DNA from 2 places in the Amphibacillus xylanus NBRC 15112 genome. Region 2 is predicted to be linked to the other one. Evidence: riboswitches for the same ligand, from Rfam matches in the RefSeq annotation. Region 2 holds a riboswitch; the other holds the start of a gene.
The links. Region 2 has a riboswitch for cobalamin ahead of nrdD (anaerobic ribonucleoside-triphosphate reductase). Riboswitches for the same ligand answer to the same signal wherever they lie in the genome.
Positions count from the first base shown of each region.

Region 1: linked by a shared signal. The riboswitch ahead of AXY_RS06710 (glutaredoxin family protein) and the one ahead of nrdD (anaerobic ribonucleoside-triphosphate reductase) in region 2 are both predicted to bind cobalamin.

Region 1 is NC_018704.1:1,339,943-1,344,163, reverse strand. It holds gene nrdE (class 1b ribonucleoside-diphosphate reductase subunit alpha) at 1-1,500, opposite strand, end outside; gene nrdI (class Ib ribonucleoside-diphosphate reductase assembly flavoprotein NrdI) at 1,487-1,876, opposite strand; gene AXY_RS06710 (glutaredoxin family protein) at 1,879-2,100, opposite strand; cobalamin riboswitch at 2,299-2,482, opposite strand; gene AXY_RS06705 (FAD-dependent oxidoreductase) at 2,760-4,221, shown strand, end outside.
Region 2 is NC_018704.1:2,458,685-2,462,905, reverse strand. It holds gene gloB (hydroxyacylglutathione hydrolase) at 1-339, shown strand, start outside; gene AXY_RS11670 (DUF3298 and DUF4163 domain-containing protein) at 992-1,612, shown strand; adenosylcobalamin (AdoCbl) riboswitch at 1,795-1,939, shown strand; gene nrdD (anaerobic ribonucleoside-triphosphate reductase) at 2,054-4,221, shown strand, end outside; gene nrdG (anaerobic ribonucleoside-triphosphate reductase activating protein) at 4,218-4,221, shown strand, end outside.

The DNA.
Region 1 (4,221 bases), 1.1 Mb from region 2:
TCTAAAATAAGCATCAGTAAATTCAATCGCTTCATCTGATCCATAATGAATTTGATTAGTAGCTAAAGCTGTATGTAATCCCATTGCTCCTAGCCCAATTGAATGATATGATCGATTACCTTTATCAACAGTCGGAACGGCTTTAATACTTGTCATATCTGAAACAGATGTTAATGCACGAATAGCGGTATCAATTGATTCTTCAAAGTTATCTGACTTAATCATCTCGGTAATATTTGTTGATCCTAAATTACAACTGATGTCGTGACCAACTGCTTTATATGAAATATCTTCATTTAATTCAGAAGGGGATTGAACTTGTAGAATCTCACTACATAAATTACTCATAATAATTTGACCGTTAATTGGGTTATCATTATTTACAGTATCAATATTCACAATATATGGGTAACCAGATTCTTGTTGAAGCTTTGAGATTTCTTGTTCTAGCTCGCGAGCATTAATTCTATACTTTTTAATGTTATCGTTTTGCACTAGCTCATCATACATTTCAGTAATATTGATATAAGAAAATGGCTTACTATAGATTCGTTCAATATCATACGGACTAAATAGATACATTGGTGCATTTGTTTTTAATAATTCATAATATTTGTCTGGCACAATAAGACCTAATGATAATGTTTTCACACGAATTTTTTCATCAGCGTTTTCCTTTTTAGTAGATAAAAACTCATAAATATCTGGATGGAAAACATTTAAATATACAGCACCTGCACCATTACGCTGTCCAAGTTGATTTGCATAACTGAAGCTGTCCTCGAATATTTTCATCACTGGAACCACACCTGATCCAGCGTTAGCAATCTTTTTAATTGGTGCACCAGCTTCTCTTAGATTAGTTAAGTTAATACCAACGCCGCCACCACGCTTTGATAGTTGAAGAGCAGAATTAATTGTCCGACCAATTGATTCCATATTATCTTGTATGTCAAGTAAGAAACAACTGACAAGTTCACCACGAGATGTTTTACCAGCGTTTAAGAATGTTGGTGTAGCTAGTTGGAAACGTTTGTTAATATGCTCTTTTGCAATATTCCAAGCTAACTTTTCATCACCTGTAGCTAAATATAAAGCAACAAATCCAATGCGATCCTCATATCTTTCTAAATATTTACTACCATCATTAGTTTTAAGTGCATATTGGTTATAAAATTTATAAGCTCCCATAAAACTATTGAATCTAAATTTTTGTTCGTATAAAAAGTTAAATAACTGCTTTATAAATTCAAAATCATATTTTCTTATAAATGCTTCCTCAATATAATCATTTTCAATTAAGTAATTTATTTTTTCTTCAAGTGTGTGGAAGAACACTGTATTGGGATTAACATGTTCTAAAAAGTAAGCCCTGACAGCCTCTTTATCCTTATTTAATTGAATTTCATTATTTTCACTCGGTATATTAACCTGATTATTTAATTTGAAGTAAGTAATATCTTTAGTTTTTTCTATTGCTTGAATATTATATTTGCTCAATTAGTTTCAACTCCTCTTCTAATTTTGTGACATCTGACGCGGTTCCTTGGAATTCTAATTGATGTAATAAAGGAAGATTGTATTCCTTTGCTAGAACTTTAGCAGTAATACAAAACAAGTTAGCGAAATTCCGATTACCAACTCCAAATAACCCTTTACATAAAGTAAGATTACATTTTGTTTCTAAAAATTCAGCTGCCGTATCCGTTACAATAGGATGAATGTTAGGTTCGTATGAGGGCATAACAAGAATAAAAGGTTCGTTCATCTCAATCTCAAAATTTGACGGGGTAATTTCAATTGCTTGATATTGTTTTACTTTATGAACGTATTTTCTTGTTTGACCCGTTTGTGAGTAGTATACAATTTTAGCCATTATTACACCAACGTTTGTAATTTATCAGGTTGATAGCCTGAAAAAATTTGATCTCCTATCTTAACGACGGGTAAAGAACTAAATCCTAATTCTATAACTTCATCTAAATACGCTTTATTTTGATCAACTCTTTTTTCCTTATATAATATATTTTCTTCCTCAAGAAATTTTTTCGTAAAGACGCATTCAGGGCAGCCGCTTTTTGAGTAAACTATTACTTCCATGATAAAATTCCTCCGTATATATAAGTTGTATATGAAAATTTAGTTTTATTTGAAGATAATTTTGGGTGTAGTATATGCAAGCATTAAATTTCCCTCCCTTTAAATAATAAAAAACCATTCATTAGAGCATGAATGGCGTAAAACGACAGAAAGGTAGTGATAATGTTCTATCGTTTCTGCTTTTTCATCCCCGAAAAATAGAAACTATAAGTATTGGCAGGTCTCCTGGCTAGTGTTTCATCCTACTATAGCCCTTCCCATATCAAAGAAATGATACAGTGGTTTGCTAGTTCGTCAACACTTACAGTTGCGGGGGCAGCTTCAGATTTGACTGAATTCCCTTTTAAGACATATAAATGTCACCATTACTCAAGATACTATATTTTGTGTTATTTTATTGTTAATTACAACTCGATATACTACATATTGAATTATAACACATAATTTTTATTATACAACTAGATTGACTTACATAACATTTGTATTCGTTTACCATAAACACAAGTTATTTAAAAGGGAAGGGGTCAACCGTAAATCGTTAATTCTAATATTACTTATACTAGAGGCGCTGAGAAAATTAGTTGCTTTATAAAGTGGTATAATCGCTTATTAATCAGGAATGCTAATTATGTAGAGCAACAATATTGGAGGAAAAATTAATGGTTAATAAATATAGACAAGATAAACTACCCGAATCGCCAAATTCTTATTGGACTAATTATGATGAATTACCTAATTTCCCGAAGCTAAATACAGATATTCATGTTGATGCCGTTATCGTTGGTGGTGGTATCACAGGAATTACCACTGCCTATTTATTAACGAATGCTGGTTTGAAAGTTGCCCTATTAGAATCTGACCGGCTATTGAATGGTACCACAGGACATACGACTGCGAAAATAACAGCACAACATGATCTGATTTATGATGAATTGATTCGTAACATAGGTATAGACAGAGCAGGTATGTATTATGAATCCAATATGGAAGCACTGAATTTTATCAAAAAAACGATTGAATTACATGAAATTGATTGTGATTTCAGCCCTCAAGACGCCTGGCTTTACGCAACAACAGAAAAATATCAAGAAAAAATTGAAAAAGAAGCTATTGCCTATGAGAAGTTAAATATTAAAGGAAGTTTGGTTGATTCTATTCCATTTGGTATTGAGGTGAAAAATGCCTTAATCATGAGTAATCAAGCACAGTTTCATCCAGTAAAATATTTAACTGCGTTAGTTAAACAGATAATAAGTAAAGGTGCGCAAATTTTTGAGCAGACAACTGCTGTTGATGTGGAAACAAGAATCCAACGAACTGTTTATACTAGTGAAAAGTTTTCTGTAACAGCTGATTATATATTAGCTTGCAGTCATTTCCCATTTTATGAAGGGATTGGACTATATTCAGCTAGAATGCATGCAGAAAGATCATATATTATTGCTGCAAAATCAAATATTAAATATCCTGGAGGCATGTACCTTAGTGCCGATGAACCGAAACGATCATTAAGATCTGTAACGATTAATGATGAAGAGATGATTTTAATTGGTGGGGAAAGCCATAAAACAGGGCAAAGTGAAGATACACTGAAGCATTATGAAGCATTAGAGGTTTTCGGAAAACATCATTTAGGTCTTGAAGCAATTTCTCATCGATGGTCAGCTCAGGATTTGATTACAATCGATAAAGTACCATATGTCGGTAAGATAACCCAAGGACAAGATCGAATTTTAATTGCTACGGGTTATCGGAAGTGGGGTATGACTAATGGTACTCATGCAGCTATACTGTTGTCTGATCTCGTGTTAAAGCGAAAAAATAATTATCAAGATCTTTATAGGCCGTCAAGATTTTATCCGATACCAAGTATAAAAAACTTAATTGTTCAAAATGCGAATGTAGTAGAACAATTAATTAAAGGAAAGCTGCAATTAAGTCATATAACAACTGAATCTATCGCAAATGATGAAGCGGCTATTTTGACTATAGATGGAGAAAGAAAAGGGGCGTATAAGGATAAAGAGGGGAAGATTCATATTGTAGACACCACATGTACTCATATCGGTTGTGAAGTTGATTGGAATAGAGGTGAGAGGTCGTGGGATTGCCCATGTCATG
Region 2 (4,221 bases):
TTTTGTGGTGATTCACTATTTTCAGCTGGAACTGGTCGTGTTTTTACCGGCGATTATCAAGCACAATTTTTGTCGCTGCAGAAATTCAAACAGCTTGATAACATTGTGCGTGTATACCCAGCTCATGAATATACAGAAACGAATCTACGCTTTGCTCAATCTATCGAACCAGCTAATCAGCACGTATTAGTCGCGTTAGATGAGGTGAGAGCGTTAAGAAAAACTGGTAAACCCACATTACCATCGACAATAGGAAGAGAAAAGAAAATAAATCTACTCCTCCAAGCAGAAACTCTTGAACAATTTATCAAATTACGCCAAGCACGTGATGATTTTTAAAAAACATTGCAAGGTTAGTGCTAATCTATAACGTTTGGTAGGGAAAATGAGTTAAAAGTTGATGATAACTCGCAAATCTTTAAAGTTTGAGTTGAAAAGTGGTTAAAAAGTAGATGGTAAGTCGCAAATCTTTAACGTTTGAGTTGAAAAGTGGGTTAAAAAGTAGATGATAAGGCACTAATCTTTAACGTTTGAGTTGAAAAGTGGGTTAAAAGTAGATGGTAAGTCGCAAATCTTTAAAGTTTGAGTTGAAAAGTGGTTAAAAAGTAAATGATAAGGCACTAATCTTTAACGTTTGAGTTGAAAAGTGGTTAAAATGCAGATGATAATGCACTAAACTATAACTTTTGCTCCAAATAGTAGCGCAAAAGTAGATGATAAGCGCATAATCTTTAACGTTTTGATTAAAAAGTCGTTCAACCGTAGACGATAAAGCCCTAATCCTTAATGTTTGGTCTAAAAAGTCGTTCAACTGTTGACGATAAAGCCCCAATCTTCAACGTTTTGGCGGAAAATTAGTCTAAACGTATAAGATTTCCGCTATACCATTGATAATCTGTTTAACAAGCGAAAAAACTCACACCAAAATCCTTATAGGCAGACACACAATTACGCCCATTGCATAAATTGTCTATAGAGGAGCGTGGTGCAAATGTCTTTTGTATTTCCAGTTCAGATTCAAACGCTAAATATAAGTGATGGTCCGAATAAAATCGTTTATTATCCTCAGGCAGTAAAAATGAAGGATCAAGCATTAGAAAATTTAATCAATCAAACAATTGTTAGCCAAACTCAAGAGCTAATTAATCTTCAAGTTGGCAATATGCCGACAACAGTAGTGGAGATGATCGGGTTATATGAACTGAAAAATAATCAGCGTGATGTTTTAAGCTTGTCGCAATCAAATTACACATACCATTACCATGCAGCTCATGGCATGACGTTTATTAAATCCCTAACTTTTGGCCTAAAGGAAAAACAACTATGCGAGCTAAAAGATTTATTTAAACCAGGAAGTGATTATGTAAAAGTACTTTCGGACCTAATCAAGATACAAATTGAGCAACGGGATATTCCGATATTAGGGGAATTCAAAGAGATAAAACCTGACCAAGATTTTTATATTGCTGACAAATCACTAGTCATATATTTTCAACTTTATGAAATCACGCCATATGTTTATGGTTTTCCGATGTTTCCTATCTCAGTGTATGATCTTGAATCTATTATCGATGAAAATGGTCCACTCGGGCGTATGCTTGCTAGTCAATAATTTTTTCATAACACACATCAGTTTTAGTAGATGTGTGTTATATTTTGTCGCAAAAAATCATATGTAGTTTGTCTTAGACAAAAAGTCATGTCAAGATGAAAATTTAGTAAATCTCCAACAATACTAAATATGGACACAAATTGTTCATTGACCCCCAATATGTTGCGTGATATAGTAAAAATACTACATAATATTTCATTTTGAAATGGAATCCAGTGAGAATCTGGAACGGTCCCGCCACTGTATGAGCATTAGCTTAAGTCAGGTCTTTTCTCAAGATGAACTTACAAAATTCTTGTTATTTCGAGGCAAAGTAACAAATTAGCTCCCTAGAATGAAGTATGCCTTTTAGGGTTTTTTTATGCGTTTAGAGACATGACATAATATATGCAGCAAAATCAAACGAACTATACGACCAAGACTGAAAGGGGTAATAAAACAATGATGGATACAAAAATGGTGAAGAGGCCAGCTATTAAACTAGCAATCGAAAAGAGGGATGGCCGATCACAAAAATACGATCCAGCAAAAATAAAGAACGCACTTATCCAAGCGGTTCAGAATACTAATTTATCTTATTCAAAACAAACAATTGAAGAGATTACATATGAAGTAGATGAAAATATTCAAGCAAGTGCACCCGCAGTAATCACAACATCTCTTATTGATGATTATGTTTTGAAGCGCTTACAAAGTTACGGTATGCTTGATTTAGCTGATAGCTATGTCCAACGACGTAAGGAAAAAGCAGAAATACGAAAAAATAGTCGCGATATTAACCGCAAAATTGATCAGCTATTAGAAAAGGATCCAACGGTGGTTAATGAGAACGCGAATAAAGATAGTAATGTTTTTAACACACAACGTGACTTAACCGCAGGAAGTGTTGGGAAAACGATCGGTTTAAGAATGCTTCCTCCACATGTAGCAAATGCGCATGAAAAAGGCGAAATTCATTATCACGACTTAGACTATACACCATATGCACCGATGACTAACTGCTGTTTAATCGATTTTAAAACAATGTTTGAACAAGGATTTGAGATTGGAAATGCAGAAGTTGAATCACCGAGATCGATTCAAACGGCCGCAGCACAAACAGCACAGATTATTGCCAATGTCGCATCAAGCCAGTACGGAGGATGTAGCTTTGACCGTGTAGATGAAGTTTTAGCACCGTATGCACAATTAAACTATGAGAAAAACCTCAAAACAGCTCAAGACTGGATTGAAGGAGAAGAGCGTCAAAAGGCATTTGCTTTAGAAAAAACTAAAAAAGATATTTATGATGCAATGCAAAGCTTAGAGTATGAAATTAATACACTCTATACATCACAAGGACAAACGCCATTTACAACTTTAGGTTTTGGTTTAGGGACAAGCTGGATTGAGCGTGAAATCCAAAAATCAATTTTACAAATTAGAATTAACGGTTTAGGTAAGGAAAAACGAACAGCTATATTTCCAAAGCTTGTTTTCACATTGAAACGGGGCGTAAACCTTGAACCGCAAGATCCAAACTATGATATCAAGCAATTAGCTCTTGAATGCTCAACTAAACGAATGTATCCTGACGTTTTAAGCTATGACAAAATTGTTGAATTAACAGGTAGTTTTAAAGTACCAATGGGCTGTCGCTCATTCTTACAATCTTGGAAAGATAAAGATGGCAATGAAGTAACATCAGGCCGAATGAATTTAGGTGTAGTGACGTTAAATTTACCACGGATTGCAATTGAAGCAGGTGGAGATTTTAATAAATTCTATGAATTACTAGACGAGCGTCTTGCTGTTATGAAAGATGCATTGGTCTTTAAAGCAAATCGAACAATGGAAGCAAAACCAGTTAATGCTCCCATCTTATATTTACATGGTGCATTTGGGGAAAAACTAAAAACAACTGACCCAGTGTCGAAATTGTTCTTGAACAAACGTGCAACTGTTTCATTAGGCTATATTGGTCTATATGAAGTAGCAGCTGCATTTTACGGAAAAGCATGGGAGGATAACCCAGAGGCAAAAGACTTCACATTGGATGTTATCAAACGATTAAAATCAAAAGCAGATGAGTGGGGTAATGAAACAGATATACACTTTAGTGTCTACTCAACGCCAAGTGAAAGTCTAACAGATCGTTTCTGTAGACTAGATTTTGAGAAATTTGGTCCGATCGAAGAGATTACTGATAAGGGCTATTATACTAATAGCTTCCACTATGATGTAAGGAAATCACCAACACCATTTGAAAAGCTAGACTTTGAGATGGAATATGCACCATATACAAGTGGTGGCTTTATTCACTACTGTGAATATCCTAAAATGCAAACAAATCCAAAGGCACTAGAAGCCGTATGGGATTATGCATATGATCGAGTCGGGTATTTAGGTACAAATACACCAATTGACCACTGCTATGAATGTAATTATGATGGTGAATTTAACCCGACTGAAAGAGGCTTTGAGTGTCCAAGCTGTGGCAACACTGATCCTGAAACATGTGATGTTGTAAAACGTACGTGTGGTTATCTTGGTAATCCGCAAAAACGTCCAATGGTTAAAGGCCGTCATGAAGAAATTGCCTCACGTAAAAAGCATATGAAAGGATTTGA